DNA from 3 places in the Thalassospira indica genome. Region 3 is predicted to be linked to each of the others. Evidence: predicted binding sites of a transcription regulator. Region 3 holds the regulator's gene; each other region holds the start of a gene.
The links. The regulator PhoB, encoded in region 3, activates phosphate uptake and scavenging genes when phosphate is short. The targets are predictions, from matches to a motif close to TNTCATAAAACTGTCA.

Region 1 (10,463 bases), 1.2 Mb from region 3:
CCGGTCGGCAAGTTGGGGTTGATGGTTTCGGCCGTACGTTTGACAACCTTGCCATCGACCGTGATCACGCTTTCGGCGCGCGCTTTATCAAGCGTCTCGAACAGCGGGCTCGAAATATCGATCACGACCTGGGTGATGCCGTAATGGTCGCGCAGGTCAACGAACAGAAGGTTGCCGTGGTCACGTTTACGGTGAATCCAGCCAGACAGGCGAACTTCCGCATCGGCGTCAGTCGCGCGCAGCGCATTACAGTTATGAGAGCGAAAAGGATGCATTGTCATTCCAGGTTGCTTTATATTTTGGGCCGCAAATTTGGCCGCAAAGGTGCATGCCAGACCCGCGCTGTCAAACAAAAAACGCACCACAACATGTGCGCCACGGTGCGACCCACAGCGCTTACGTGTGATGTTTCCCCGCCCGATTGGCACGGCATCTCAAAATTTCAGCGGTATAAAACGCGGACAGGCCGCCTTCGTCAAGTGCCAGTAATGCAGATCAGTCAACGCAGATCATCAAATCATTCGGCACTAATCTTGACCGCCTGAAGATCCTTGACCTTGATAAAGTCGATCAGCCGTCCGCTGCCCGGTGTGATTTCACCCCAGTGATCAACATCGAACTCGAAATGCGCAAGCCCGCAGGTCGGATATTTGCGCGCCATGATCTCGCGCGCCTCAATACTGCCACCGCCATACAGCGACTGGGCAAAAATCTCGATCCCCGGATTATGACCGATGAACATCACATGCTTGGCGTCTTCATGGGTGTGATGCAGGCTTTCAAGCAACACCCGTTCGCTCGCCATATACAGGTCTTCGTTATAGATCACGTCGGCATCGGTTGCGAAATCCCGCCCCAACAGGCCAAGGGTCTGCACCGCGCGCGCCGCCGTCGAACACCAGATCAGGTCCGGCACCAGTTCATGCTGACGCAGATAGCGCCCCATAAAAGGGGCTGCCTTTTCACCACGACGGTTCAGTTCGCGGTCATGGTCGGCTCGACCCGGATCCGCCCAGCTTGATTTGGCATGCCGAAGCAGCAGCAACGTCTTCATATCTTCGTTTCGCGAATGATGATCAACGGTGTACCTGCATGCCATATCGAAGGCTTTGATGCCATCAGAAAAACTGACACATAAATTTAAGAAAATTGCACCCACCCAAGCAGTTATCCTATACTCCATTTGCAACCGGGAACTGTCGCATAAGTTCAAGGACGTTCCCTCAATCCGCAGGAGGCATAGCGTGACACACGCCGCTGCAGTTCAGTCAAGCGCGATCACCATTGATTCGGAAAGCCGCTTCATTAACCGCGAATTATCGTGGCTGGCATTCAACAATCGCGTTCTTGAAGAGGCCCAGAATACCGGCCACCCGCTGCTTGAAAGACTGCGTTTCCTGTCGATTTCGGCCAGCAACCTTGATGAATTCTATATGGTGCGCGTCGCCGGTCTCGTCGGTCAGGTCCGCGCTGGCATGACCAAGGTCAGTCAGGATGGCATGAGCCCGTCCGAACAGCTGCGCGCCATTACCTTTGATGCCAACCAGTTGATGCAGGATCAACAACGCGTCTGGCGCCAGCTCAGCAGCGAGATGGAAAAACAGGGCATCTCCGTCATTGATCAGGGCGACCTGACCCAGACCGACCGCAAATGGCTGGATGGTTATTTCACGCGCGAAATCTTCCCGACGCTGACCCCGCTTGCCATTGATCCGTCGCACCCCTTCCCGTTCATCCCGAACCTTGGCTTTGCCATCGTCATGCAGCTGTTTGATCCGGCTGACGGGCATAATATGCGCGGGCTTATTCCGGTACCGCAAAAAATCGGCCGTTTCCTGCGCCTGCCGGGCCGCAATGAACGTTATCTTCCAGTCGAACAGGCGATCTTGCTCTATCTCGGCAAGCTGTTCCCGGGCTTTGATATGATCGAACACGGTTTCTTCCGCGTCATTCGGGACTCGGACGTTGAAATCGAAGAAGAAGCCGAAGATCTGGTGCGCGTTTTCAAAACCGCACTGAAACGTCGCCGTCGCGGCAGCATCATCCGCCTAAAGGTCAATGCGGCGATGCCCGAAGACCTGCTTGATTTCGTCATCGATGAACTTGATGTCGCACTGGAAGAAGTCGTCAAGGTCGATGGCCTGCTCGGCGTTGTTGATGTCAAACAGCTGATCGATTCTGATCTGCATCATGACTTGCTGTTTTCGCCCTATGCCGCACGTTATCCGGAACGGGTGCGTGACTTTGGCGGCGATTGCTTTGCCGCGATCAGCAAAAAGGATCTGGTGGTTCATCACCCGTTCGAAGATTTCGACGTGGTGGTTCAGTTCCTGTTGCAAGCCGCCCGTGATCCGGATGTGGTCACCATCAAACAGACACTTTATCGCACATCGGAAAACAGCCCGATCGTCAAGGCGCTGATCGCCGCGGCCGAGGCTGGCAAATCCGTCACCGCCATGGTCGAACTGAAAGCCCGCTTTGACGAAGAAGCCAACCTGCGCTGGGCGGCTGACCTTGAACGTGCGGGCTGTCAGGTGGTCTATGGTTTCCTTGATTGGAAAACGCACGCCAAGGTGTCGCTGGTGGTCCGCCGTGAAACCCACGGCCTTAAGACCTATACCCACTTCGGGACCGGCAACTATCACCCGATCACCGCCAAGTTCTATACCGACATCTCGTTCTTCTCGTGCGATCCGGCACTCGGGCGTGATGCGGCCAGCATCTTTAATTTCATGACCGGCTATGCCACCCCGCGCTCGCTTGAAAAAATCGCGATTGCACCGCATACCCTGCGCCCGACCCTGCTCACTCACATCGATCAGGAGATCGAGAACTGCAAGGCCGGCAAGCCATCTGGCATCTGGGCCAAGATGAACAGTCTGGTCGATCCGGTGGTGATTGATGCGCTTTATCGCGCAAGTCAGGTTGGCGTTCATATCGAATTGATCGTGCGCGGCATTTGCTGCCTGCGTCCGGGGGTGCCGGGCCTGTCGGAAAATATCCGCGTCAAATCGATTGTCGGCCGGTTCCTTGAACATTCGCGCATTGTTGTCTTTGCCAACGGGGCAAAACTCCCGTCGCGCAAGGCCAAGGCGTTTATTTCATCTGCCGACTGGATGCCGCGTAACCTGAACCGCCGTGTTGAAACCCTGGTTCCGGTTGAAAATCCGACCTGTCAGCAACAGATTGTTGAACAGATCATGATTGCCAACCTGAAAGACACAGCACAGGCATGGCATCTGCAGCCGGACGGCTCCTATGAACGCTGCGAGGCAGGTGAAAATGCATTCTCGTCGCACAAGTATTTCATGACCAACCCGTCACTTTCGGGCCGCGGAAGTGCGCTGGATCAAGCCGACCCGAATGTTCCCGTGCTACAGCTTGACGACTAAAGACGACCAACAGGTGCCAACATCTTATGCTGACTGACCAACGGGCTTCCAACCGCATCGCGATCATAGATGTTGGCTCCAACTCTGTGCGGCTTGTCATTTTTGATGGCATGACCCGCGCACCGATGCCGATCTTCAATGAAAAGGTCATGTGCGGCCTTGGCCGTGACCCGGAAAACACCGGTCGCCTCAATCCCGAGGGGGTGGAGCTTGCCGTGGTCGCCATGCACCGCTTTGCGAAACTGTTGCGTGCGATGAAGGTCACCCATGTCGATGTGCTGGCCACCGCTGCTGTGCGGGCTGCCAGCGACGGCAAGGAATTCTGTGATCGCGTGGCATCGGAAACCGGTCTTACGGTCAAGGTGATTGACGGACTTGAAGAAGCCCGCCTGTCGGCCCTTGGCATCATATCGGGTGATCCGATGGCATCGGGCATCATGGGTGATATCGGCGGCGGATCGCTCGAACTGGTTTTACTGGATCAGGGCGAGATCAAAAAACGTGTCAGCCTGCCCTTGGGCGCCATGCGCCTGCATACGGTCTTTGGCTCTGACCGGGCCCGTCTGACGGCTGAAATCAATCAGCACCTGGATACAGTCGATTGGCTGGCAGAGGGCAAAGGCCAACAGCTTTATGCGGTTGGCGGCTCCTGGCGATCAATTGCCAAACTGTTCATTGCCCAGGAAAACTATCCGATTTCGGTGGTGCATAATCTTGCCATGCCGCAATCGGAAATGGCCGAACTGACCCACATCATTTCCCAGCAAAGCCGGGTCTCGCTTGAAAAGATCGGCGGTGTTTCCAAACGCCGTATCGACAGCCTGCCGCATGCATCGCTTGTCATGAATATGCTGATGACCCGCATGCAGCCAAAGGAAGTTGTCTTTTCCGGCCACGGGCTTCGCGAAGGCTGGATGTATGAAGTCCTGCCCGAAGATCTGCGTCAACGCGATCCGGTGCTTGAAGCCTGCTTTAGCTTTGCCGAAGACGGCGAACGGTTCCACCAGCACGGCGAAGAAGTCGCCCAGTGGTGTGCGCCGATCTTCTCCGAACTGCCGGTCAATATCGAACGGCTGCGTTTGGCGGCCTGCATCATCGGGGATATCGGCTGGAACGAACATCCCGATTACCGCGCAGAACAAAGCTATAACCGCATTCTGCGCCACCCCTATATCGACCTCAACCACCACGACCGGGTGTTTCTGGCCTACACCATCGGCTCGCGCTATACCGGCAATTTCAAGGGCGATGAGGCCAGCGACCGCATCCTCAGCGACGAGGATCGCCTGACGGGCCGTTTGTTTGGCCATGTCATTCGCTTGGGTCATACGCTTTCTGGCGGGGTCGAAGGCATCCTGCCGCAAACGCAGTTGCTGCTCGAAGAAGGCAAACTGATCCTGCAATTCGAAAAGCAGGCATCGGCCCTGTACGGCGAAGTCGTTGAACAGCGCCTGTCGAAACTGGCCAAGCTGATGAACCGCGAAAGTGTTGTCCGGCTCGCCGAATAGGGTTCAGACGCGCACAATCAGACCGCGCATTTTATTGACGCCCCACACCAAAACCGGCACGATCATCGATCTCTTTTCTGATCAGGAGTGCCGTGTCATGACCGACACCAAACAGCCATCCGATCATACCGCGCGTGACATCGTGGGCGCACTGGCACACATGTCCTTTCAAACGCTTTGTCAGGAAATAACCGTTCTGCCAGATACCGACGAAGACATTGAAAAGCTTCGCGCTGCCGCCCGCGATGATGAGAAATCACTGATTGACCTTCTGATTGCACTGCGGTCTGCCCGACTTGGCGATATTGCGCCCTTGTTTGCCAATCCGGACGACGATCCGGCCAATGCCAAAATCGCCGCATCCGATGTGCCCGACAACATGCTCTCATTGCTGAGTGCCCTTCGGGCGAGCACGGGCGCCCCGATCCCAGGCGAATAATGAAACCGCTCGACACCCAGGCCACGCTGCATGTCCGTTGCGGATCCGATATCCGCGATGGCCTCAAACACGCAGGCTTCATCGGCGATTTTCTGGAATTCTCCGATCCGTTTTGTCAGGGCCCGGTGCCCGATCTGCCGCGCGATGCCTTCATCGAAACCCGTGCGGCCTTTATTGCCGGTGCTTACGACCTGCCCGGTGAGGCGGCACTTGAACGTCTCAGGCGCGAATATGATGCGCTGGGTCGCCTTGGGCAGTATGACCATGTCGTGCTCTGGTTCGAACATGACAGCTACGATCAGCTGATCCTGGCCTTCCTGATGGATGCCATCGCCACCATCCAGCCCGAAACCAACATCGACGTCATCTCCGTCAATCACGCGCCCCCGTCCGAAGCCATCGACCGCTTCATCGGCCTTGGTCAACTCTCCACCGATGGTCTGATCTGGTGCTGGAACACTCAACGCCAGCCGCTTAACAGCGACATGCTGACATTTGGCAGCAAAGTCTGGAAGGCCGTCCGCAAAGATACCCCAAACGACCTTAAAACACTTGCGGAAACCGGCAACGCGCCCCTGCCCCACATGCCAGAGGCCGTCAAACGCCACCTCGCCGAACTGCCTGATCCGCAAACTGGTTTAAGCCTGACCCAAAAACTCACCCTGCAAATCATCAAGGACCAAGGCGCGCTCCCCATCGGCAAGGTCTTCGGCCACCTGATGCGAAGCTATGACCCGCTCCCCTATCTCGGCGATCTGATGTTCTGGTCAGAAATCCAGTGGATGATGGACTGCCAAGACCCGCTCTTCAGACTCTCGCCCGCCGATGAGAACACCTATTGGGCAGAACGCACCATCACCCTAACCGAAACAGGCGAAGAAACCCTGGCTGGCAAGCTGAATTTCCTTGATAACTTCACCGGCACACGGTGGGTCGGCGGCATCCAGATCACGCCGTCGGCCGTGGCGTAACAGACGTGCTTTGTCGCCTGCTGCTACCCCAACCCGCGCGACGCCCGGAAAATCTCGGCTCTCAGCCACTTATGCGCCGCATTGGCGGCGTTGCGGACGTGCCAGTATTGGGCAAAGCCATATTCGCGGAACGCGAGCGGCAGGTCGAACTGGCCAAACCCTTGCATCATGGAGCCTGACAGGCGCGATGGCAGGGTGGCGATGATATCGGTGCCGCGGATCAGGTTGGCAACACTGGCAAAGGTCGGCACCTGTAATACTGTACGGCGGGATCGACCAAGGCCACGCAGGATGTCATCAATTTCCGAACTGTCATTGGCCCCGATCATCACGCGCGCATGACTGGCCGCACAATACCGGTCCAGCGTATCGGGCGGTGTATCGTGAAATGCCGGATCATAAAAGCACCGCATCCGTTCGCGAAACAGGCCCTGGCGGGCGATATCGCCATGTTTGCCAGATGAATCGATCGTGATCGCATGATCAATCGTGCCGTCGCGCAGCCATTTGACCATGCGGTCTACCCCGGGCACCGATACGACCTGAAGCCGCACATCCGCCGCACTATTTTGCAGCCGCTTCATCAGGGCCGGCAAAATCACCGCTACCTCGTAATCATTGGCACCAATCACAAAGCGCGCACCATGATCCGGGTTACTGGGATCAAACGCCACCACGCGGGTCAGACCGCGCATCCCCTGCAACAACACGCGCACCTGTGGCGCGATTTCATCGGCATGCGCCGTTGGCGCAACTGAGCGGCCCGATCGCACAAACAGCGGATCACCAATAATCTGGCGCAACCGTTCCAGCCCGTGACTGACGGTTGGCTGCCCGACATCAAGGCGATGTGCAGCGGCTGTTACCGATCCCTCGTCATAAATCGTCAGGAACAGCCGAAGCAGGCGATAATCAAGATCCAATTCATCGATTTTCATGCATATATATTATCATACCCATCGAATTGATCATATGCGTTATTTCGGTCAGATTCCCCTTATGAACAGGCAATGCCTGCCCCTTAACGGAGAAACTGACATGACCATCCTCATCACCGGTGCGACCGGCCAACTCGGAAGCCTTGTTGTCAAACATCTGCTGGATCGCATCCCGGCAAGCGACATTGCCGTAAGTGTGCGTACCCCGGAAAAGGCCGCAGAGCTCGCCGCCAAGGGCATTGATGTCCGCAAGGGCGATTTTAATGACCTTGCCCTGATGACCAAGGCCTTTGCGGGGATCGACACCGCGCTGATCATCTCGGCCGAGGACGACAACGCCACCCGTATCAAACAGCACAGAACGGCCGTTGATGCCGCCAAGGCCGCAGGCGTCAAACACATCGTCTATACCGGCATTGTCGATCCCAAGGCGGATGCCGATTTCACCTATTCGGCCATTCACCTTGATACCGAAAATTACATCCGCCAATCCGGCCTCGCCTTCACCATTTTGCGCAACAGCTTCTATGCCGATCTTCTGCTGGCCGGCGTGCCGCATGCGCTTGAAACCGGCGATTACGGCGCACCGGCCGGGGATGGCAAAATCACCTATATCCCGCGCAATGACCTGGCAGAGGCCGCCGCGGTCGTGCTTGCCAACCCGTCCGATCACATCAACAAGATCTATGATTTGACCGGCACCAAGGGCGTTACCCACGCCGAAATCGCAGGCTATATCGCGGACGCCACCGGCAAGCCGGTGAAGTTCGTTGACCTACCAGCAGAGGTCCATACCGGCATCCTCAAAAACCTCGGCCTGCCCGACCATCTGGTTGAGGCCCTTTCGGGTCTTTATGTCGGTGCGAAAAAAGGCGACTACGAAACTGTCAGCAATGATTTCGAAACCGTGGTGGGTCGCAAACCGCAATCGGTTGAAGCATTCATCAAATCCGCACTGGCAAGCTAAGCGAACCGTCCCCTCTCCAGACACTAAAAAAACGGGCCCCGAAAGGGGCCCGGCAAGTTTTCAGGGAGGCATCAGAAACGGACCAAACGGTCCCTGACCTTCAGGGGGTAAAGGTCAGCAGAGAAGAAACAAAAAGCACGGCGGTCGAGGTAATCGAAAAAGCGATATATTTGATAATCATGTTCAGGCTCCTTTGCGGGGGGGCGGGGGGACAGGCAAGACAGCACCGGGGACGTACCATCTTGCCTGCCTGGGGTAAGGCCCCAAGTAGAACGCGTTTCCGCCGAACTTTCCTTTCCCCTCAGGGAACCGGAACATGGCGGGGTTATCGGGACTAAAGCCCCAGGTCTGACAGCCCCGGATGATCATCCGGACGGCGGCCAAGTGGCCAATGGAACAGCCGGTCTTCAGCCGAAATCGGCTTGTCATTGATCGATGCCACGCGATGGCGCATCAGGCCGTCTTCATCAAATTCCCAGTTTTCGTTGCCATAGGCCCGAAACCAGTTGCCGCCATCATCGCGATACTCATAGGCAAAACGCACCGCGATGCGGTTTTCGTGAAACGCCCAGAGTTCCTTGATCAAACGGTACTCCAGCTCCTTGGCCCATTTGCGGGTCAGGAATTGAACGATGTTTTCCCGGCCCTCGAAAATCTCGGCACGGTTCCGCCAACGGCTGTCTGGCGTATAGGCCAGCGACACCTTTTCGGGATCGCGGCCGTTCCAGCCATCCTCGGCCATACGGACCTTCTGTTTGGCGGTTTCGACGTTAAAAGGCGGAAGAGGTGGCCGTGACATCATCTGATCCTTTGGTGTTTGGTCGATAAAGGGACCCCGGTCGGCGCGCAGCAACATGCGGAGGGGGGAATGCCGACCGGGGGAGTTGCCGGTTGTTACGCTGCGGAGGCGTTAACCACCGGGAAATCAATCGGGGTATCAAAGGCTTCGTTGAGGTAATTGGTCAGAGTATTGAGCGCGACATGGGCGACAATCTCCACCAGTTCGGCCTCGCCATAACCGGCAAGTTTGGCGGCACTGACGTCGGCCTCAGACACCTGGCCACGGTTTTTAACCAAAGCCACGGCAAAGCGTACAGCCGCATCGGCCTTCTGATCGCTCGAAGTCCCATTGCGGTTTGCCGCGATCTCGGCATCGTCAAGTTTGGCAATGTTCTTGCCCAGATAGGTATGCGCCGACAGGCAATAGTCACAGCCATTCAACTGTGCGACCGCAAGGGCAATGCGTTCGCGGGTCTGCGGATCAAGCGCCCCTTTGGCAAGCCCCCCATTCAAACCAAGATACCCTTCAAGGGCGGCCGGGCTGTTTGCCGTCAGACGAAACAGGTTCGGAACCGAACCAAGCATCTTGTTCACACCTTCAAGAAGCGGCTGGGACGCTTCCGGTGCAGCATCGATCGAAGCAGGCAGGGAAATACGGGTCATTGAAACTCTCCTAAAACAAGTTCGGGTTGATCAGCGTTGAAAACATATATACAGACCAGTCTGTCTATTTGTCAAATATATTTTTGGAATGATCATTCTTGTATCTGAAACGCTTGCAATTCTGCGGTTTTCCCGCCACAAGAATACAGACCGGTCTGACTATTGGAGTAAGAAAATTGAAGTCTAAACGCGACGTTCTCGTCGATACGGCCCTGCGTCTTTTCTATACACAGGGCTTCAACGCCACCGGAATCGACAAGATTCTGGCCGAGTCCGGCGTCGCCAAAATGACGATGTACAAACACTTCAAGTCCAAGGATGAACTGATCCTGGCCGCCCTTATGCGCCGCGATGAACAGTTCCGCGACTGGCTGACCGCTGAAATGCAAAAGGCATCAACCAATCCGCGCGATCAGTTGCTTGCTATGTTTGACGCGCTCGAAGAATGGTTTCATGGCCGCGCCTTCAAGGGCATGGGATTTTCCGGCTGCGCGTTTATCAATGCCTCAAGCGAGTTCGCCAAACTTGATCACCCCGCCCACCAGATCGCCGCCGAACACAAACGCTGCGTGCTCGAACATATTGCCGATCTGTGCACAAAGGCGGGCGCGTCCGATCCCAGACAACTTGCCGAACAACTCGCCCTGCTGAAGGAAGGGGCGATTGTCACAGCCCAGGTACGCGGCATGCCCGAATCGGCCCAAATTGCCAAAACCATGGCAGCAGCATTGCTTGATGCGGCCCTGCCCGCCTGATCGTTTGGTCAAACCGGTTCGAAAACAAAAACGGGGCCAGACGGCCCCGT
Region 2 (10,463 bases), 1.2 Mb from region 3:
GCAACCATTTTCCACTGGGGTCTTCACCCGTGGGCGATCTATGCCACTGTCGCACTGGCACTGGCACTGTTTTCGTTTAACAAGGGCCTGCCGCTGACCATTCGTTCGATCTTCTATCCGATCTTTGGCGAACGTGTGTGGGGCTGGACCGGTCACCTCATTGATATTCTGGCGGTGTTCGCAACCCTGTTTGGTCTTGCGACCTCGCTTGGCTTCGGAGCGGAACAGGCCAATGCCGGGCTTGATTACCTGTTTGGCATTTCGGTTTCCGATACATCGAAGGTTTTCCTGATTATCGGGATTACCGGTGTTGCACTTATTTCGGTGCTGGCGGGGCTTGATGCCGGGGTGAAGCGTCTGTCGGAAATCAACATGATCCTTGCAGCACTTCTGTTGCTGTTTGTGGTTCTGGTTGGTCCGACGATGGAAATCATCACCGGTTTCTTCTCGAGCCTGCTGTCATATGCGCAATATCTTCCGGCACTTTCAAACCCGGTCGGTCGTGAAGACGCCAACTTCAGCCAGGGCTGGACGTCCTTCTATTGGGCTTGGTGGATTTCCTGGTCACCGTTTGTCGGCATGTTCATTGCGCGTGTTTCGCGTGGTCGTACCGTGCGTGAATTCATCACCTGCGTTCTGATTATTCCGTCGCTGGTGTGTGTTCTGTGGATGACGGCCTTTGGCGGCACCGCGGTGCATATGGTGACCGAAGGCGTTACCGCCATTGCCGAAGCAGGTCTGCCGATCAAACTGTTCACCATGCTTGATCAGCTTCCGCTGCAAGCCATCACCTCCTTCATCGGGATTGTTCTGGTGATCGTGTTCTTCGTGACCTCGTCTGACTCTGGTTCGCTTGTGATTGATACCATCACCGCAGGCGGCAAGGTCGACGCACCGGTCCCGCAGCGCGTGTTCTGGTGCACCTTCGAAGGTCTGGTTGCAATTGCATTGCTGCTGGGCGGTGGTCTTGGATCATTGCAGGCGATGGCGGTTTCGACCGGCTTCCCGTTTGCGATTGTCCTTCTGATGGCCTGTTATTCGATCATCCAGGGTCTGCGGACCGAACCCAAGGCCGTCGGTGCCAATTCCGAGGCGACGGTCAGCAAGGACTAGAATATCGACATATGCGTATCTCGCCGTTTGGCGGTTATGATACCTGTCAAAGAAAAGGGGCACCAACTGGTGCCCCTTTTTTCATTTCGCGCAAGCATGGTGCGTCGGCGGTATGAGATTGATGCCAATGTGCTTATTGTGCGGCGGGTGTCAGCTCGATAACCATGTCGCCGTCATTGTCCTTGAGAACAAGACGCCCATCAACAACGTCCCAGCTGCTGACCAAGACGAATGCGCCGCTAAAGGCATTTTCGATCTGCATAGCGTCGCCGGCGATGCACATCTTTCGTGTCATGGCGAGCTGCGCGACACCGAGTGACGATCCCGCTTGTTCGTAACTACCTGAATACTGATTGCAGCCCGCATTGCCCGACACCATGCCTTCGCTGGAAAATGTGGCGGTCGCCATGACAGGCGGGGTTGGCGACAGGGTGCTGTTGCCATCAATGACCTGCACCAGTTGCCATTCCTGATCGGTTACACTTGCCCAGTCTGTTGTCATGTTGCCTGTGGATGCGGTGCCGCAGGCCGCAAGTGATGCCAACGCCACCAATGCCAAAGGCAAGCCGATCCTGTGTTTAACCTGACGCATATCTGAATTCCTGTAATGCTTGCGCGGCCTCCGCGCGATCCTGTTATTCGCAAATTCTGGTGATGGTATCATATTTTTCAATGTCGTTTGCGCCAAAGGCGCTTCTGGTCGCACCCAAAACGGCTTTGCGCGCAGGGATGGCTTGGGGCTATGTTACGGATCCTGCAGGCGCATGATCCTTGCGCTCGTTTCCCGGTTCCAAAGCCCCACTTTGAAAATCAAGGTTACCTGACGATGAAGATTTCCGTGAAAGATGCCCACGCACTTGTGTGCGAAACTTTGATGCGTTGCAATGTGCGGGCAGACAATGCGGCCTCGGTCGCAACGGCACTTGTGACGGCTGAGGCATCCGGGCAAGGTGGGCACGGTTTTCGTCGCGTGCCGGCCTATAGCGCGCAGGCAAAGGTCGGCAAGGTTGATGGCATGATCAGCCCGATCTTTGAAAAGCCGACACCTGGCGTTTTGCGCATTGATGCGCAGCATGGATTTGCCTATCCGGCACTGGATCTGATGATGGATCAATTGCCCGACATGGCCCGCGCCCAGGGTATTGCGATTGCCGCAATCCACAGGTCGCATCATGCGGGGGTTATGGGGCTTACGGTCGAACGTCTGGCAGAAAAGGGATTGGCGGCGATGATGTTTGCCAATGCCCCGGCGGCCATGGCGGCATGGGGTGGGCGGCGCCCGATGTTTGGCACAAACCCGATTGCCTTTGGTGTACCGGTCGGGGATGCCGGTGATCCGATCATCATCGACCTTGCACTTTCAAAGGTCGCGCGCGGCAAGATCATGGCCGCCAAGCAAAAGGGTGTCGCCATTCCCGATGACTGGGCGCTTGATGTGGATGGCAATCCGACCACCGATGCCGTGAAAGCCATTGATGGCACGATGATCCCGGCAGGTGGGGTCAAGGGGGCGGCACTTGCCATGATGGTGGAACTTCTTGCGGCTGGTCTTACCGGTGCACAGTTCGGCCACCAGTCTTCGTCACTTTTTGATGACAAAGGTGCGCCGCCTGCGCTTGGACAACTGATCATAGCCATTGATCCCAAGGCAACCGGCGGTGTCGGTGTAATGGAGCACCTTGCCTATATTGCCAACGAGATTGCGGCAGAAGAAGGCGTGCGTTTGCCAGGGCGTCGCGGCAAGCAGGCGCGCGCACTTGCCGAAGCGCAGGGGCTTGAGATCGAAGACGACGTCATGGAGACCATCAGTCAAATTAAATAAAGTTCGTGGTCGATGTGTCTGTGTCGGTGTCAAAAGGGTTGATGCAGAATGTTTGACTGTTCTGTAGATTTAAAATTGGATATTCATCAGACAAATTCTTGTTGATAATTTTGAAAATATTACAGAAATAATGTCGAAATTACTGGTAAATACTTCGATGAATTCTTGATGTATAGACAAGTTTAATTGTTGTCGGGGCGATATGCTCTGCGTAATCATCGAACTGTAACATCAGTGTCACCGTAGAGTCGCGGTTTGTGCGTAGCTTCTTCATCCAGCGAAACACATTCAGGCGACTCTTTTGATGCTGGTTGTAGATATCTCTGGACTGAACAAAAGCTTTACCCGTGACAAGCGTGCGCTTAGCGGCGTCAAACTGCAGGTGCGGGAAGGCGAGATGGTGGCGCTGATTGGCGCATCGGGTTCGGGTAAATCCACACTAATCCGTCATATTGCCGGTTTGCTGCGCGGTGATCGCGATGGCGGCAAGATCGTCGTGTTTGGCGAAACCATTCAGGAAAATGGCAAGATTTCACGCGGTGCCCGCAAGGTGCGCTCCGAGATTGGTGTTGTTTTCCAGCAGTTCAATCTGGTTAGCCGCCTTTCGGTTCTGACCAATGTCCTGATGGGGCTTTTGGGCCGTGTTCCGGCATGGCGCGGCTCGCTTGGTCTGTTTACCAAAACCGAAAAGATGCGCGCCATGAGTGCGCTTCATCGTGTTGGCATTGATGCCCATGCGTCGAAAAAGGCGCGTAACCTTTCGGGTGGTCAGCAACAGCGCGCAGCGATTGCGCGTACCATTACCCAGGGTGCCCGACTTATTCTTGCTGACGAGCCGATTGCATCACTTGATCCGGCATCGTCCCGCAAGGTGATGAACACGCTTGATCGTGTGAACCGCGAAGACAACGTCACCGTCATCGTATCGCTTCATCAGGTTGATTACGCAAAAGACTACTGCAAACGCACCATCGCCATGCGCGATGGTGAAGTCGTTTTTGACGGACCGTCAAGCGAACTGACGCCGCAATTCCTTCAGGAACTTTACGGCGAACATTCTTCCGAACTTTTTGCCGATGGTGCGGCAAAGGCCGCAGAGCCAGTTACACGGCCCATCGCAGAAAAGGACCTGGCTGTCGCAACAAGCTAGCCGGGCCAGTTGTCATGACTGCCTTACCTTCTCGAAACATGTCGAAATCTATTCTGACAGGGGACTTCTTATGAACGTTAAGACAATCGCATCCGCAGCATTTGCGGCCACGATGCTGGCATCCGTCGTTGCCAAGGCCGATGTTGAATTCAAGCCGCTCGAACAGGATCCGGAAACCATCGTTTTCGGTATCATTTCGACCGAATCTACTTCCAACCTCAAAGCTCAGTGGCAGCCGCTGATCGATGACATGGAGGAAGCTCTTGGCAAAGACGTCGAGGCATTCTTTGCACCGGATTATGCCGGCATCATCGAAGGCATGCGCTTTGGCAAGGTTCATGTTGGCTGGTTCGGTAACAAGTCGGCAATGGAAGCCGTTGACCGCGCCGGTGGCGAAGTCTTCGTTCAGACCTCCAAATCCGATGGTTCGAACGGTTACTACTCCCACATCATCACGCAGGCTGACAACGACAAGGTCAAAACCCTTGAAGACATGCTGAAATGTGATGGTTCGCTGAACTTCGGTATCGGTGATCCGAACTCGACCTCGGGCTTCCTGGTTCCGTCCTATTATGTCTTCGCCAAAAACGGCGTTGATCCGAAGGAATGCTTCAAGACTGTTCGTAACGCCAACCACGAAACCAACCTGATGGCGACTGCCAACAAACAGGTTGATGTTGCTGCCAACAACTCCGAGCAGCTTGGCCGTACCAAAATGAACAAGCCGGAAATCACCGACAAGGTCAAAGTCATCTGGACCTCGCCTCTGATCCCGTCTGACCCGATGGTTTACCGTAAAGACCTGTCGCGCGAACTGAAATCCGAAATCAAGGCATTCTTCCTTGGTTACGGTCGTTTCGGCGATGTTGAAAGCGCCAAGGAAGTTCTTGCCAACAACTCCGATGGCATGGGTCTTTTCATGGAAAGCTCGAACGCGCAGCTTTACCCGATCCGTCAGCTGGCCCTGTTCAAGGACAAGCTGAAAATCCAGAACACCGAAGAGCTTTCTGCTGAAGAAAAAGCAGAACGCGTTGCCGAGATCGACAAGAAACTTGCTGAACTCGACATCCTGGTTGCTTACCAGTAACCGACTTTTCGACAGGGAGTGCATCAAAGATGCGCTCCCTGTTTGCTTTTAATTCCGGGATTTGAACGATGAACAGCAGCATTTCTTCGACATCATCTGTCGCAACGGAGCTTCCGCCGCGTGACCTTAAGCGGTCGGCATCAAGCTTCCTGCTTTGGGCGATCATCCTTGGACTTCTGGCCATGTCGTGGGAGGGGGCAGATATGCGCCCGATGGCGCTGTTTGAAAACAGCGGCAACATGGTCGACTTTGCCGAGGGCTTCTTCCCGCCCGACTTCCTGATGTGGAAGATGTATGTCGCAGAAATGTGGATCACCATCCAGATTGCGATCTGGGGCACAGCGCTTTCCATCGTTTGTTCGATCCCGTTTGGTATTCTTTCTTCTGAAAATATCGTCCCTGTCTGGGTCTATCAGCCGGTCCGTCGCCTGATGGATTCCTTCCGCGCGATCAACGAAATGGTCTTTGCCATGTTGTTCGTGGTCGCGGTCGGTCTTGGCCCGTTTGCTGGTGTTCTGGCCCTTTGGATTCACACCACGGGTGTTTTGGCCAAACTGTTTTCCGAGGCGGTCGAGGCGATTGATCCCGAACCGGTCGAAGGCATTCGCGCCACCGGTGCCAATGCGCTTCAGGAAGTCATCTTTGGTGTGATCCCGCAGGTCTTGCCGTTGTGGATTTCCTATTCGCTCTATCGTTTCGAGAGCAACGTGCGCTCTGCTACCGTGCTGGGCATTGTCGGGGCTGGTGGCATTGGCATGGTGCTGTGGGAATATATCCGTGGCTTCTATTACGCGGAAACAGCGGCAGTCATGATCATCATCATTATCTCGGTCAGCCTGCTCGATATGGTGTCCCAGCGTCTGCGTAAACTGGTGACCTGATCATGGCGTTTAAGATTACGCAGGCCAAACCGGCAATGAAGGCATTGTCGGAACAGCCCACGATTGACCAAACAGCGATTGTCGTTGATTGCGAAATGGGGATCTGGACCGAAGTTGGTGCACGTACCTCGATGCGCGAAACGAAAATGGATGACTATTCCTATGTCGTGAATGACAGCGAGATCATCTATTCCGATATCGGCAAGTTCGTGAATATCGCCGCCCATACCCGCATCAACCCGGGACAGCACCCGATGGATCGGGCATCGATGCATCATTTCCAATATCGTTCCAGAGCCTATGAACTGGGCGAAGATGACCCGGCGTTTTTTGACTGGCGTCGCGAAAAACGCGTGCGTCTGGAGCATGATGTCTGGATCGGGCACGGCGCGATTGTGCAGGGTGGTGTCACCATTGGCATCGGTTCGGTGGTTGGATCTGGTGCGGTGGTTACCAAGGATGTCGCGCCCTACACGATTGTGACAGGCATTCCGGCTGTCCCCCTGCGCCCCCGGTTTAAGGCAGACATCGTCGATGCCCTGTTGCGCATTCGCTGGTGGGATTGGTCGCATGAAATGCTGCGCGAAAGGTTGCAGGATTTCCGAACGCTTCCGGTGCGTGACTTTTGCCTGAAATACGATACGGTTTAACCGATCAATATTTCTCAGTGTTATGATGGATGCCGAAGGTTAAGCTACTGACCTTCGGCGTTTCTCGCCACGTCACCCGTTTCCAGAGTTCACTCATGACCGACCAATATCAACGCTACGCGCTTTATTATGCGCCAGAACCGCAAAGCGCGTTGGGGCAGTTTGGCAATGCTTGGCTGGGGCGTGATCCGGAAACCGGAAACCAGTTGGCCCGTCCAACTGTTGCGGGCCTGACAGAGGCCGAGATTGTGGTGGCAACCACGTCGCCGACGCGATACGGCTTTCATGGCACCCTGAAACCGCCATTCGCACTGCCAAGCGGAATGGATTGCAGTGACCTGGAAGCAGCCGTTTCGCGCCTTTGCAAAACGACTGCACCGGTAACGTGTGGGCATCTGGTCTTAAAGGCGATGGGTCGTTTTCTGGCCCTTGTTCCAACCGAACCCGTCGCAGATCTGGTCGACCTTGCGGCAACACTGGTGCGCGAACTGGATTACTTTCGCCAGCCCGAAGACGAAGCGGCAATGAACAAACGCCGTGCTAGCGGTCTGACGGATCGGCAGGAAGCCTATCTTGTGCGCTGGGGCTATCCCTATGTGATGGAAGAATTCCGCTTCCATCTGACATTAACCAACAAGCTGTCAGACGACCAGATCGATCCCTTCGAGGCGGCACTGTCCGGCTTTGTCGCACCGCTGTGTCAGGAACCATTTACCGTTCGCGAAGTCTGTCTGTTTGGTGATCCGGGGGATCAGAAACCGTTCAGATTGCTGAAGCGCTTCCCGCTTGCCGGATAAAAATGCTGCGCTTTTAAGGTGCAGCATTTTGGGATGGCTGAAACAGCCTCAGGCGCGGTTTGCAATCGGTTATGGCATTTCAATTGCGCGGATGAAACGTGCGATGCCGGTTTCAAGATCGGCATCATTATCAACATGAACAACATGATCGCCCTCGATCTGATAGGCGGATGCGCGCGCAAGCCGGCGTTCGATATCAGGGGCATCTTCGCGACCCCGGGCTTCGAGCCGTTTGCGCAATGCTTCGCTGCTGGCGCGGATGCTGATCACCCGGACGTTGTTTTGCCCGACAAGGGTACAGGCATCGCCAATGACGCTGCGCGATACATTGACGATGACGGTTTTGCCTGCCTCGACCTCGCCAAGAACATGGCGTGGGATGCCGTAGCCCAGATCATGGGCCATCCAGCTCAGCAGGAACGCCCCCTGACGTGCCATTTGCCCGAAATCTTCGGGCCGGACGGGGATGTGTGTTTCCCCAGCCGATCCGGCCGGGCGGGTGATGCAGCGCCGTGGAAAGCAGAACTGCTTGTCATCAGCCAGTCTTTCGCGCGCTGCATCGAGAAGGGTGTCCTTGCCGACGCCACTTGGACCGACGACAAGGACCAAAAGGCCATATCCTGATCTGCAATTATGTGCAGGCGCCCCGGTCATGACACCCGCACACCTTCGCGCCAGACGCCGCGTACAATCGGATGATGAGGCGAATGGTGTACACGGATCAGGTCGCCGCGTTTGCCAACCGCGATCTCCCCGCGATCATCAAGCCCGACCTGGGTCGCCGGATTAAGCGACACAGTGCGAATGGCACGTGGCAGATCGTAGCCTTCGAACTCATCAAACAGTTTCATCGCACCGTGCAAAAGACTGTGCGGGACATAGTCGCTTGATATGATGTCGAGGTAACCCTGCTTTGCCAGCTCGCCTGCCGCAACATTGCCGCTGTGCGATCCGCCGCGCACAAGGTTCGGGCCCCCCATCATCACACCAAGCCCACCTTCATGGGATGCCTTGGCGGCTTCAAGCGTGGTCGGGAATTCTGCCACGGTCATTTTGTCTGCAACCGCCTCGGCGACGTGTTCGGCGGTTGCGTCATCGTGGCTTGCGAGTGCCAGGCCCTTGGCATGGGCCTGCTCGACCACATGACGGCGATGCTTTTCGGAATAAAGCTCTGCATCACGACGGCGGGTGGCGATGAATTTGCGCATTTCCTCGTCGTTCAGGCCGTATTTGCCCTGATAGTAGGTGTAATAGGCATCAAGGCTGACGAATTGGCGCTGGCCCGGTGTGTGATCCATCACCGAAAGCATGCTGACCAGTGGCAGGTCAATCAATTGACCAAGGGCCTCGACCATGCCCGGGAAGGATGTCTCGCAGCGCAGATGCAGTTTATGGTCCGCACGCAGCAATGCATTTTCCAGCGCGTGTTCAAGGGCATTGACCGATTCAATCAACCTGACAATGCGTTCCGACCCTTCATTGACGTCACCGATGGATACCGCATCAAACACGGTGGTGATCCCGGCACTGGCAACCTGATTGTCATGGGCAACAACGGCGGCTGTTGCTGGCCAGCGGGTCTTGGGGCGCGGGGTCAGGTGCTTGTCGAGATTGTCGGTATGCAGCTCGACCAGGCCCGGCATCAAATAGTCGCCACCCATGTCCTCTGCCCCTGGCAGGTTCGAAGGACGATCGGAAATATCGCTGATCTTGCCGTCCTTGACCTGCACTGCGCCATCAATGACTTCGTTGGCCAGAACGAGTTTGGCATTGGTAAAAATCTGTTCAATCATTGGCCCCAACTTTAAACGAAGTCACATCAAACGACCCGGTGCAGACGGCATCACGGGTTTCGTGGTCATGGAAAATACCGGCAATCGCCGCACCACGGCTTTTGGCTTCTTCAATCAGCGCCAGAACTGTGGCGCGATTTTGGGCGTCAAGCGATGCGGTCGGTTCATCCAGCAGCATGATCGGATAATCGGCAACAAAGCCACGCGCAATATTCACACGCTGCTGTTCCCCACCCGAAAAGGTCAGCGGCGAAAGCTGCCACAAACGTTCCGGGATGCGAAGACGGGTTAAAAGATCACGTGCCTTGTCAGTCGCGGTCTTGCGATCCGTGCCAAGGGCCACCAGCGGTTCGGCAACGATATCAAGGGTCGGCACCCGCGGGATCACGCGCAAGAACTGCGACACATAGCCCAGCGTGCGCTTGCGGATATCAAGGATCGAGTGCGGGCTGGCGGTGGTGATATCAAGCCAGTCGCCATCGTGGAACACCTTGATGGAGCCTTGCGAGCATGTGTAATTGGCATAAAGCATGCGCATGAAGGTACTTTTCCCGGAGCCGGATTCACCGGTCAGCGCGATGCATTCCCCTGCCGAAAGCATGAATTCGACACCTTCGAAGACCGGGATGGTCACGCTGCCCTGTGTGTGCAGGGTAAAGCTTTTGGCGACGTTTTGAGCATGAAGCATTTCAGACATTTTCTTCGCCCCGATCAGTTCTGCAGAATGGAAGAAACGAGCAGCTGGGTATAGGGATGCTGCGGATCATCAAGGACCTGATCGGTCAGGCCGTGTTCGATGACCTTGCCCTGTTGCATCACCATCAGCCGGTGCGAAAGAAGCCGTGCGACGGCCAGATCGTGGGTGACGATGATCACCGCAAGATTAAGGTCGTGAACCAGCCCGCGCAGCAGATCGAGCAATCTGGCCTGAACAGAAACATCAAGCCCACCCGTGGGTTCGTCCATAAAGACGAGGCGCGGGCTGGTTACGAGGTTACGGGCAATCTGCAAACGTTGCTGCATGCCGCCCGAAAAGGTTGAAGGCAGGTCGTCAAGGCGTTCAGACGCAATTTCGACCTTTCCCAGCCAACTGTCCGCATTGCTGCGGATATTGCCGTAATGACGATCACCAATCGCCATCAGCCGTTCACCGATATTGGCCCCGGCACT
Region 3 (10,463 bases):
AAAGCCGATCCAGTTGCCAACCGGACCATTGATGTAAAACGACGCGATCAGCGCCGGGATTACGAAAATGCGCGACATGGTCAGCAGATTGGGAATCTGGTTCTTCATAAACGGGGCCTGTTTGACGGATTTTACGGCAATGACATCAAGGCCCTGATGCGCAATCGCCCAAGGCCGCGCAATTATTAAAGACTTGAAGCACATACCACAAGGGCCGTGTTGATGACGGATTAGCGTCAGAACACGGCCCGTGCGATTTATCATCTCATCGCGTCTGCGCGATTATTCTGCCGCCGCCCCTGCCTCGGCCGGATGGGCGGACTTGCCGCGTCCGATGCTGAGCGCCTGATAGAGGATGATGGCAGCCAAGGTCGCGGTGCCGATCCCGCCCATGGCGAAACCACCGAAATTGACCGTGAAGTCGCCCGCGCCAAAGATCAGCGTGATGCCCACCGTAAACAGGTTGCGCGGATCAGAGAAATCAACGCGGTTATCGACCCACAAACGGATCATGGCAGCAGCAATCAGGCCAAAGACCGCAACGCCAAGCCCGCCCAGAACCGGGCCCGGAATGGTGTGCAGCAAGGCGCCGAATTTCGGCGAGAAACCAAGCAGGATGGCAATCACCGCGGCAATGACAAAGATCAGGGTCGAAAACACACGGGTAACGGCCATAACACCCATGTTTTCAACATAGGTGGTCACCCCGGTACCGCCGCCCGATCCGGCCAGCATGGTTGCCAGACCATCGCCGACAAAACCACGGCCGATATAACGGTCCATGTTCTGTTTGGTCATGCCGCCAATCGCCTTGATATGGCCGAGGTTTTCGGCCACCAGAATGAAGGCCACCGGCGCGATCAGGAACATGGCAGAACTTTCAAAGCGCGGCGCGACAAAGGATGGCATGCCAAACCACGCGGCCTCGGAAAGTTCAGTAAAATCAATCGCCGGCATCAGGCCAAAGCCGTTGCCCAAAACCAACACCAGCACATAGCCCGCCAGGATCCCGACCAGAATGGAAATCCGACGCAGCGCAATCGGCGCGTAAACCGAGACGAAGGCCACCGACAGCAGGGTCAGAAGGGCGACCAGCATATGCATGTTATCGCCCGTGATGCCATTGATCCCGACCGGGGCGAGGTTCAGGCCAATCGCCGCACCAACCGCACCGGTGACCGCAGGCGGCATCAGTTTTTCGACCCACCCGGTCCCGGTTGCCATGACGATCAGGCCGATCACGACATAAAGCGCACCAGCAGCAATGATCCCGCCAAGCGCCCCGCCAATATCGGGGTTTGGTCCCGATCCGGCATACCCGGTGGCGGCAATGACGACGGCGATAAAGGCAAAGGATGAGCCCAGATAACTCGGCACACGGCCCGCCGTGCAGATGAAGAAGATCAGGGTACCGATACCGGAAAACAGGATCGCCAGATTGGGATCAAACCCCATCAGAAGCGGGCCAAGGATGGTCGCACCCGACATGGCAACAAGATGCTGCAAGCCCATCGGGAACATCGCACCCCAAGGCAGACGTTGATCAGGCATGACTGTGGAAGACCGGGTCACAGACCAGGAAGGAAAATATCGCATTTATGGCAAGCCGATTATTTATGGACGTTTCGCGCGAAAATGCCCCACCGGGCGGCAGGGCGTACCGGGTATCGCGCCACGGGCAGCAAAAAGCAAGATGCCATCCGATGCTTTTTTAGTCGTTGCTGTGGAAATGGTCGTAAATCTTGCGCGCCAAGGCGGCACTGATGCCATCGACGGCCTCGAGATCCGATAGGCCAGCATCGGCCACCCCGCGGGCAGAGCCGAAATGGTGGAGCAATGCCTTTTTACGCGCCCCGCCGACACCGGGGACGGAGTCGAGCACGCTTTTGCCCATTTGTTTGCCGCGTTTGGCGCGATGGGTGCCAATCGCCCAGCGATGGGCCTCGTCGCGCAGGCGCTGAATGAAATAGAGCACCGGGTCCTTCATATCGAGACGTACCGGGGCCTTGCCGGGGATGTGTAGCACTTCCTTGCCAGCATTACGATCGACACCCTTGGCAACACCGACCAGCATGACGTCTTCGATCCCGAGGTCTTCGAGCACTTCACGTGCCACGCCAAGCTGCCCCAAGCCGCCATCAATCAGGCAGAGGTCGGGCCATGTGCCGTTTTCGCGGTCCGGGTCTTCTTTTTGCGCCCGGGCGAAACGACGGGTTAAGACTTCGCGCATCATGGCAAAGTCATCACCCGGGGCGATATCGCCCTTGATGTTGAATTTGCGATAGGCGTTTTTCATGAAGCCTTCGGGTCCGGCGACAATCATGCCGCCGACCATGTTGGTCCCCTGGGTGTGGGAGTTATCGTAAACCTCGATCCGTTCCGGCGTGCTTTCGAGATCAAGCTTGTCGGCAAGGTCTTCGAGCAATTTGCGCTGTGTCGCACTTTCAGCCAGACGACGGCCAAGTGCGTCCTTGGCGTTGGTGAGCGCATGTTCGACCAGTTTGCGTTTGCCGCCGCGCTTGGGCACGAGCAATTCGATCTTGCGGTCGTTATTGATGCCAAGCGCGTTTTCGACCAGTTCCTGGCCTTCGATTTCGTGCGACAGGAAGATTTGTTTGGGGGCCGGTTTATCGGCATAGAACTGCCCGACAAAGGCCGAGAGGATTTCTGGGATTTCGGCCGATTGTTCATGGCGCGGGAAATAGGACCGGTTGCCATAGTTCGAGCCCGAGCGGAAGAAGAACACCTGCACACAGCTTTGCCCGCCTTCCTGATGAAGGGCGATGACGTCGGCCTCTTCGACACCTTCGAGGTTGATGTCCTGATGGGATCGGATCTGGCTGAGCGCACGGATGCGGTCGCGATACATCGCGGCCTGTTCGAATTCCATCTTTTCAGACGCATCCATCATGTCGGCTTCGAGCTGCTTGAGGATTTTCTGGCTGCGTCCGGTCAAAAAGTCGCGGCAGATATCAACAAGCTCGTCATATTCCGGTTTGGAAATGCGATCGACACAGGGGGCGGCACAACGTTTGATTTGATAAAGCAAACACGGCCGTGACCGGTTGGAAAACACCCCGTCGGTGCAAGAGCGCAGCAAAAAGGCGCGTTGCAGATGGTTGATGGTGTTATTGACTGCCCAGGCCGAGGCAAACGGGCCAAAGCAACTGCCATCCTTGGCGCGTGCGCCGCGATGTTTGACGATGCGCGGATAGTCGTGATCCTCGGTGATCAGGATATAGGGGAAGCTTTTGTCATCGCGCAGCAGGATGTTGTAGCGCGGTTTGAGCTTTTTGATCAGGTTGGATTCAAGAAGGAGCGCCTCGGCCTCGGTATGGGTGGTGATGATTTCCATCTTCACCGTCTGGGCCACCATACGGGCAATGCGGATCGGCAATTGCATGATGCGGGTATAGGCGACCACGCGTTTCTTGAGGTTCTTGGCCTTGCCGACGTAAAGCACGCGTTCCTTGTCATCGATCATGCGATAGACGCCCGGTGATCCCGGCATGGTTTTCAGCGCATTTTTGATCGCCTCAACGCCCCTTGCCGCCCCGCCATCGATCTTGTCACCATCAAGCGACAAACCGATTTCCCGTTTCGGGGCATCATCCCCGGTCGGGTTTTCGGGGGAAACAGGTGGTTTCATCAAGGCACTCCAGATTTAAATAAAATACATTCAAAGTTGTGACAGCCGTCACAGGCAAACGCGATTTGAAACATAGCTGAAAAGATTAACATCGCAACCGCGCCATGGGGAATCGCCATGCCAAAAAAGATGTCCACCAAGACTGTGGATAACTATGTGGGTAATCGGGGGGTGACTTCCTGCACCCCTTGAGAGTCTTAACGTTCTATGAAGTGCACAATTATTGAGCAAAACAGTTAACTTATTGATTTTAAACAATAAAAATACTGTCAACGTGAAATCATTCGGTAATAGAGTCGTAAAAAATGAATATTTTCCTTTGAATCATATTCGCCAGATGCTTGTGAATAAGCGCCATAGCGATTCGCGCCAGAGGAATCAAAGAGTCCCTTGGATTAGCCGTCTGGAAAAGTAAATTTTTTCGGGAAATCGCGTATCGATCAGCGCGCGATATTGTGGCGTTCGATTTCCACACCAACCGCAGCTGCATCTTCAAAAACGTCGAGCTTTTCAACCCTGACGATCACCTTGCGGACGCGCGGATCGGCAAGACACATGTCAGCGAGTTTTTCCCCAAGGGTTTCCACAAGGTTGGTGTGACCATCCTGGCAGATGCGGCGTGTGCCGACGACCAGATCCTCGTAGCTTAGCACCGTGGTGATATCATCATTCTGAACACCGTCGCCTTCGAGCACGGCAAGGTCGAGATTGATGCGCACGCGTTGCGGGGCTTCTTTTTCGTGTTCATAAACACCGATGGAGGTGTGAATGATCATGTCACGCACGAAGACACGGCGCAGGTTGCCTGCACGATCTGCATGGGGCACATCGGCAAAGGGCAATGTCGTAATTTTGGCATCCTGTTTAAGGCCTGCGGTCATATTCCGGTCTTCCTTGTGCTGCTTTCCTGTGCAGTTTGATCAACAGAACCACACATGTCCGGCCCGATGTCTGGCAGCGACTTAACGATCACCACCGGGCATCATTCGTTGGGCGCATCTTCTTCGCCACTGGGCGCCCAATCGAGGTGCTGCCCGCCGTCAAGCGCTAACATTTGCCCGGTGATGGCCGGCGCGGCAAGGAAAAATCGAACCGCGTCGCAAATCTCTTGCGGGTTTGTCCCTATTTTCAGGGGTGTTTTTTCGCACTGCGCGTCGAAATCTTCCTGTGTTTGTCGGCTACTAGGCAGTGCCGGCCCCGGCCCGATGGCATTGACGCGAATTTTTGGCGCAAGGGCCAATGCCAGCGTCTGGGTCAGGGTCCAAAGCCCGGCTTTGGACAAGGTATAGGTCATGAAATGCGGGGTCAGGTTCCAGACACGCTGATCAATCAGGTTGAGGATCATGCCCTGACAGTTATCTGGCAGATGCTTTGCAAATTGCTGCGAGAGGATAAACGGCGCGCGCAAATTGGTTTCCATATGCAAATCCCAGCTTTCGCGGGTTGCGGTTTGCACATCATCAAATTCAAAGGTCGAGGCGTTATTGATCAGAACCCCGATCGGGCCGAGTTGCCTGGTCGCATCGGCAACCAATTGATGGGTTGCATCCTCGTTGGTCAGATCGGCCGAAACGACGCAGGCCTTTTGGCCAAGGTCGCGCACCTCGTTAGCGACGGCTTCGGCGTCTTGTTTCGAGCTGTTGCAATGAAGGGCGATGTCATAGCCGTTGCGCGCCAGATCCAGGGTCAATGCACGACCGATGCGTTTTGCCGCACCGGTGATCAGAACGGATTTCGGGAATTGACCTGTCATTGGTGCCTTGATCCTTCGCAAAGTGTACGGACTGTCATGGGACAGACGGCCCGCGAACTGATTGAACAGATTAAACGCAATATGCTTTATGCTACGACAAGTTGGAAGACATAGACCAGATAGGCAATCACGAATGCAACACCGGTGATGCGCGAAATCTTGCGCATGGCATAGGCAACACCGAGCAAACCCACGGTTACCGCCAGCATGATCCAGATATCGGAATTCATGATCTGTTCAGGCACCGGGATCGGTGCGATCAGCGACACACCGCCAATGATCACAAGCAGGTTCAAAAGGTTGGAGCCAAACACATTGCCCAACGCCACATCGGAATGGCCGCGGAAGGCAGCAACCACCGATGCGGCGAGTTCCGGAAGTGACGTGCCAAAGGCGACAAGGGTCAGGCCAATCACGGCTTCGGATACGCCAAACTGTCGGGCGACTGAGACCCCGCCTTCAACCAGCCACTCGGCGCCAAACATCAGCGCCACAATCCCGATGACGGTGGCGATGATCGGCCTGGTCCAGCCTTTGGGCTTTTCGCCGACTTCGTCGACTTCTTCTTCGTGCAGGTGGCTGGCCTCGCTCGGCGAATTTTTGTCGTGCTGATAGGTGAAGTACCAGATGGCCGCCAGCACACAAAGCATCACCGCCCCGGCCCAGCGTTCGATCACGCCAAACATGCAAAAGGCAATAAACAGGACCGTGCCCAGCAACATGGTGCCACCATCACGGACCACGGTGACCCGCGAGGCCGCAACGGGTTTCAGAAGCGCCACCGCACCGAGAATAAGCAGGATATTGGCAATGTTGGAGCCAACAACGTTGCCCATGGCGATATCGGCCGTGCCCTTGAGCGACGCATTGAGCGAGACGACAAATTCCGGCGCCGATGTCCCGGCGGCGACAATCGTCAGACCGACGATCACCTTGGAAACGCCCAGCAAAAGTGCAAGACCAACCGCCCCCCTTACGATGAATTCACCACCTGCTGTCAGGAGAACAAGACCCGCGATGATCTGAAGATAGGGGATAAGCTGTTCCAAAATATCTGCTCGTTTCAAAAGCGATTAAACCGGCCCTTTGTCGGGCCCGCGGAAGATGGCATTTGGCGGCGCGAATGGCAAGTCATCAGGCGGTGACAATTGCCACAGCACCTGATCGCAGGATTCCGTGGTGAATTTCGCAAATGCCGCAAATTTACCCACGACTGGCAGGGTTATTTTCGTTATCGTTGTAATCTCGTTATTTTCAGGGATTTAGGTCCTGATACCCATTGATTATTTGACCGCCTTCCGGAACGAATTTCGCCATGCATCACAGCGTCCTGTTTGAGCTGTTTCTTATTCTGACTGCCGCGATCATTGCGGTGCCGATTGCGCACAAGCTGCGTGCGAATTCGATCATCGGCTTTCTGATTGGCGGGTTCTTTATCGGGCCGTTCGGCTTTGGCCTGATTTCCGAACGCGAAGACATTTCCACGGTTGCCGAACTGGGCGTGGTTTTCCTGCTGTTCATGATCGGGCTGGAGCTTTCGCGTGATCGTTTGCGGGTGATTGGCGGGCGGTTTGCCGGTCTGGGCGTTTTGCAAATTCTGGTGTCGATGGCAGCCCTTCTGGGGCTTCTGGTTGTCATGGAATTCCCGCTGCCGACGGCCTTGGTGATTGCCGGCGCCCTTGCGCTTTCATCGACCGCGATCATTCTCAAACAGCTTTCCGATGACAAGCAGCTCAATACCCGGTTTGGCCGTGCGGCCCTTGCCATTTTGTTACTGCAGGACGTGGCGGTTGGTCCGTTCCTGATTATGGTGCAGGCCGCAGGTGACGCCGGAACGGAAACAAGCCCGTGGATGAGCATCCTGCTTGGTTTCGGGTCGGTCGCGTTGTTGTTGCTCGTCGGGCGCTATGTGTTGCCGCGGCTGTTTCGCTATATCGCGTCGCTCAAGAACCCGGAACTGTTTGCCATCGGCACGCTGTTTGTTGTGCTGGCGGCCAGCACCTTGACCGAGGTTTCCGGGCTTTCGATGGCGCTGGGGGCGTTTATCGCAGGGGTGATGTTGGCCGAAACCGAATTCCGCCATCAGATCGAAGCCGACATTTCGCCGTTCCGCGGCGTGTTCCTGTCGCTGTTCTTTATGTCGGTCGGCATGTCGGTTGATGCCGACGTTGTGTATAACGAATTTGGCACCATCGTCATGTGGCTGGTGCTGTTGCTGGTGATCAAGACGGCAGTTTTGTTCGTTCTGGCACGTGCGATCCGGTTTGAAACCGGCCTTGCCATCCGGGTAGCCATGAGCTTGGCCGCCGGCGGTGAATTTGCCTTTGTGATGTTTGCCCTGGCCGCCCAGAATGGTGCTGTACCGCTTGAAATGGCTGCGATGCTGATCCCGGTGGTGGCGATTTCGATGGCGCTGACCCCGACCCTGATCAGCCTTGGTCACAAGATCGAGGAAAAGCTTCATCCCAAGGAAGAAGACCAGCTTGGCGTGATTGCCGAAGAGTCCGAGGGCATCCACCAGCATGTTCTGGTGATCGGAAGCGGCCGCGTTGGACGGGTTCTGGCCCGGTTGCTCAAGACGCGCAACATTCCGTTCCTGGTGCTTGATAGTGATGCACAGCAGGTTTCGCGGGGCCGGGCAGAAGGATTGCCGGTTTACTTTGCCGACGGGTCCAGACCGGAAACTTTCCGGGCTGCACATACGGATGAAGCAAAAATTGCGGTTGTTGCCATGGGGAACCCGCATGCGACCGAGAAGACGGTCGCCCTTTTGCGCCAGCATTACCCGCATCTGAAGATCTTTGCCCGTGCGCAGGACATCACCCATATCGGGCCGCTGTCGCGCCACGGGGCGGATGCCGCCATCCCGGAGGTTCTCGAAACCGGGTTGAGATTATCCGATCACGTTTTGGCGGCGTGCGACGTGCCGCAGGAAGACATTGATGCCGAAATCGCCAAATTCCGCCGCGCGGACATGCTTTTGATGAATGAACTGGCGCCGCGCCCGCAGCGCAAACCGTCAGGGTCGGAGAATGCGGACAAACCGGCGAAGAAAGAAACCTGAAGACGTTACGACGTTAAAACAAAACCCCCGCAGCAAATCGCTGCGGGGGTTTTTTAATTAGATCAGGCTCTAAACCGGGTTAGGCAGCGGTTTCAGAGTCCAGCGCATAGCCCGCGGCACGGACCGTGCGGATGATATCGCGGGTGCCCTTGACGTCATTGAGCGCCTTGCGCAGGCGGCGGATATGAACGTCAACCGTGCGGGTTTCGACATAGATGTTCGGCCCCCAAACCGCGTTAAGCAACTGTTCGCGCGAGAAAACCCGCCCCGGATGTTCGAGGAAATAGCGCAGCAGACGGAACTCGGTCGGGCCAAGATGGATCGATTTTCCATTGCGGCTGACCCGGTGGGCGGCGAGATCCATTTCGATGTCGGAATAGATCAACTGCCCTTGTGGTTGCGCCGGACCGGACCGGCGCAAAAGTGCGCGGATACGGGCCAGAAGCTCGCCAATGGCAAACGGCTTGGTGACATAGTCATCAGCCCCGGTATCAAGACCGCGGATCCGGTCGCCTTCTTCACCGCGTGCAGTCACCATGATCACCGGCAAATCGCGGCTTTCAGGCTTGCGGCGGATCTGACGGCAGACCTCGATCCCCGACATTACCGGCAGCATCCAGTCGAGCAAAACCAGATCGACATGGGTTTCAGCCAGAATTTTCAACGCTTCGTCACCGTCACCGGCTTCGACAACCTGCATCCCCTCGCGTTCGAGGTTGTAGCGCAACATGGTTACGATTGCTGCCTCGTCCTCGACGATAAGAACCGTTGGGTCCATCTTCTATGCTCCCGTGTCAGTCATTCGGTTCGACAACAGCGAAGTTCGCTGCGTCGTTTTTTGGCCGGTCAATCCCCGGCAGGTCTTCGCCCTTGATCCGGTAATAGATCGTTTCGGCGATATTGGTTGCGTGATCACCGATACGTTCGATGTTCTTGGCAATGAACAACAGATGGGTCGATGCGGTAATGTTGCGCGGATCTTCCATCATGTAGGTCAGCAATTCGCGGAACAGCGAATTGTACATATCGTCGACTTCCTGATCGCGTTCCCAGACCCGGTGGGCCTTTTCGGCGTCGCTTTCGATATAGGCATCCAGGACATCCTTGATGATTTCCTGGGCCAGCTTGGCCATGTTCGGGATCGCCTGAACCGGGCGGATCGGCGGGATCTGGTTCAGGACCTGCGCGCGTTTGGCGATGTTTTTGGCAAGATCACCAATGCGTTCAAGATCGTTTGACAGCTTGAGCGCGGTCACCACCTGACGCAGGTCATCAGCCATCGGCTGACGCAGGGCCAGAAGACGGACGGCAAAGTCCTGGACTTCCTGTTCGAGCACATCAATGCGCTGATCGGACAGGATGACTTTCTCGGCCAGTTCGGAATCGCGTTTGACGATGGATCTGATCGAGGAAATAAGCTGGCTTTCAGCAAGCCCGCCCATTTGCGAAATGATGTTGTTCAGACGGGTCAGTTCCTCGTCGAACGAACTTACGATATGGGTATGTTCATCAGCCATTTATGCGTACTCCTGGCGTCGCTTAACCGAAGCGGCCGGTAATGTAACCCTTGGTGCGTTCGTCCTTCGGGTTGGTAAAGATCTGATCGGTTTCACCGACTTCAACCAGCTTTCCGAGGTGGAAGAACGCGGTGCGCTGCGACACACGGGCGGCCTGCTGCATGGAGTGGGTCACGATCACGATCGTGTAGTTCGAACGCAACTCGTCTATCAGTTCCTCGACCTTGGCGGTCGCAATCGGATCAAGGGCCGAGCACGGCTCATCCATCAGGATGACTTCCGGGCTGACGGCAACCGCGCGTGCGATGCAAAGGCGCTGCTGCTGACCACCGGAAAGACCGGTTGCCGGTGACTGCAGGCGATCTTTGACTTCTTTCAGAAGACCGGCACGTTCGAGCGAGGTCATGACGATTTCATCAAGTTCGTCACGCGAATTGACCAGACCATGAATACGCGGGCCATAGGCCACGTTGTCATAGA

Region 1: a site for PhoB is predicted at 1,129-1,144, ahead of DY252_RS09420 (RNA degradosome polyphosphate kinase). Genes of this name have one in related genera too.
Region 2: a site for PhoB is predicted at 3,149-3,164, ahead of phnC (phosphonate ABC transporter ATP-binding protein). Genes of this name have one in related genera too.

The regions. Positions count from the first base shown of each region.
Region 1 is NZ_CP031555.1:1,987,005-1,997,467, reverse strand. It holds gene aspS (aspartate--tRNA ligase) at 1-275, opposite strand, end outside; gene DY252_RS09425 (SixA phosphatase family protein) at 518-1,054, opposite strand; gene DY252_RS09420 (RNA degradosome polyphosphate kinase) at 1,245-3,392, shown strand; gene ppx (exopolyphosphatase) at 3,419-4,900, shown strand; gene DY252_RS22465 (hypothetical protein) at 4,998-5,339, shown strand; gene DY252_RS09405 (DUF1835 domain-containing protein) at 5,339-6,310, shown strand; gene DY252_RS09400 (LysR family transcriptional regulator) at 6,334-7,248, opposite strand; gene DY252_RS09395 (SDR family oxidoreductase) at 7,349-8,215, shown strand; gene DY252_RS09390 (nuclear transport factor 2 family protein) at 8,550-9,014, opposite strand; gene DY252_RS09385 (carboxymuconolactone decarboxylase family protein) at 9,110-9,658, opposite strand; gene DY252_RS09380 (TetR/AcrR family transcriptional regulator) at 9,835-10,413, shown strand.
Region 2 is NZ_CP031555.1:4,359,549-4,370,011, reverse strand. It holds gene DY252_RS20435 (BCCT family transporter) at 1-1,113, shown strand, start outside; gene DY252_RS20430 (META domain-containing protein) at 1,247-1,705, opposite strand; gene DY252_RS20425 (Ldh family oxidoreductase) at 1,940-2,935, shown strand; gene phnC (phosphonate ABC transporter ATP-binding protein) at 3,240-4,085, shown strand; gene phnD (phosphonate ABC transporter substrate-binding protein) at 4,156-5,172, shown strand; gene phnE (phosphonate ABC transporter, permease protein PhnE) at 5,241-6,053, shown strand; gene DY252_RS20405 (LbetaH domain-containing protein) at 6,056-6,703, shown strand; gene DY252_RS20400 (DUF1045 domain-containing protein) at 6,799-7,500, shown strand; gene phnN (phosphonate metabolism protein/1,5-bisphosphokinase (PRPP-forming) PhnN) at 7,570-8,109, opposite strand; gene DY252_RS20390 (alpha-D-ribose 1-methylphosphonate 5-triphosphate diphosphatase) at 8,151-9,293, opposite strand; gene phnL (phosphonate C-P lyase system protein PhnL) at 9,286-9,990, opposite strand; gene phnK (phosphonate C-P lyase system protein PhnK) at 10,005-10,463, opposite strand, start outside.
Region 3 is NZ_CP031555.1:811,208-821,670, reverse strand. It holds gene pgsA (CDP-diacylglycerol--glycerol-3-phosphate 3-phosphatidyltransferase) at 1-108, opposite strand, end outside; gene DY252_RS03970 (uracil-xanthine permease family protein) at 283-1,551, opposite strand; gene uvrC (excinuclease ABC subunit UvrC) at 1,712-3,649, opposite strand; gene folB (dihydroneopterin aldolase) at 4,090-4,530, opposite strand; gene DY252_RS03955 (SDR family oxidoreductase) at 4,632-5,402, opposite strand; gene DY252_RS03950 (calcium/sodium antiporter) at 5,489-6,451, opposite strand; gene DY252_RS03945 (cation:proton antiporter domain-containing protein) at 6,718-8,466, shown strand; gene phoB (phosphate regulon transcriptional regulator PhoB) at 8,546-9,244, opposite strand; gene phoU (phosphate signaling complex protein PhoU) at 9,261-9,983, opposite strand; gene pstB (phosphate ABC transporter ATP-binding protein PstB) at 10,006-10,463, opposite strand, start outside.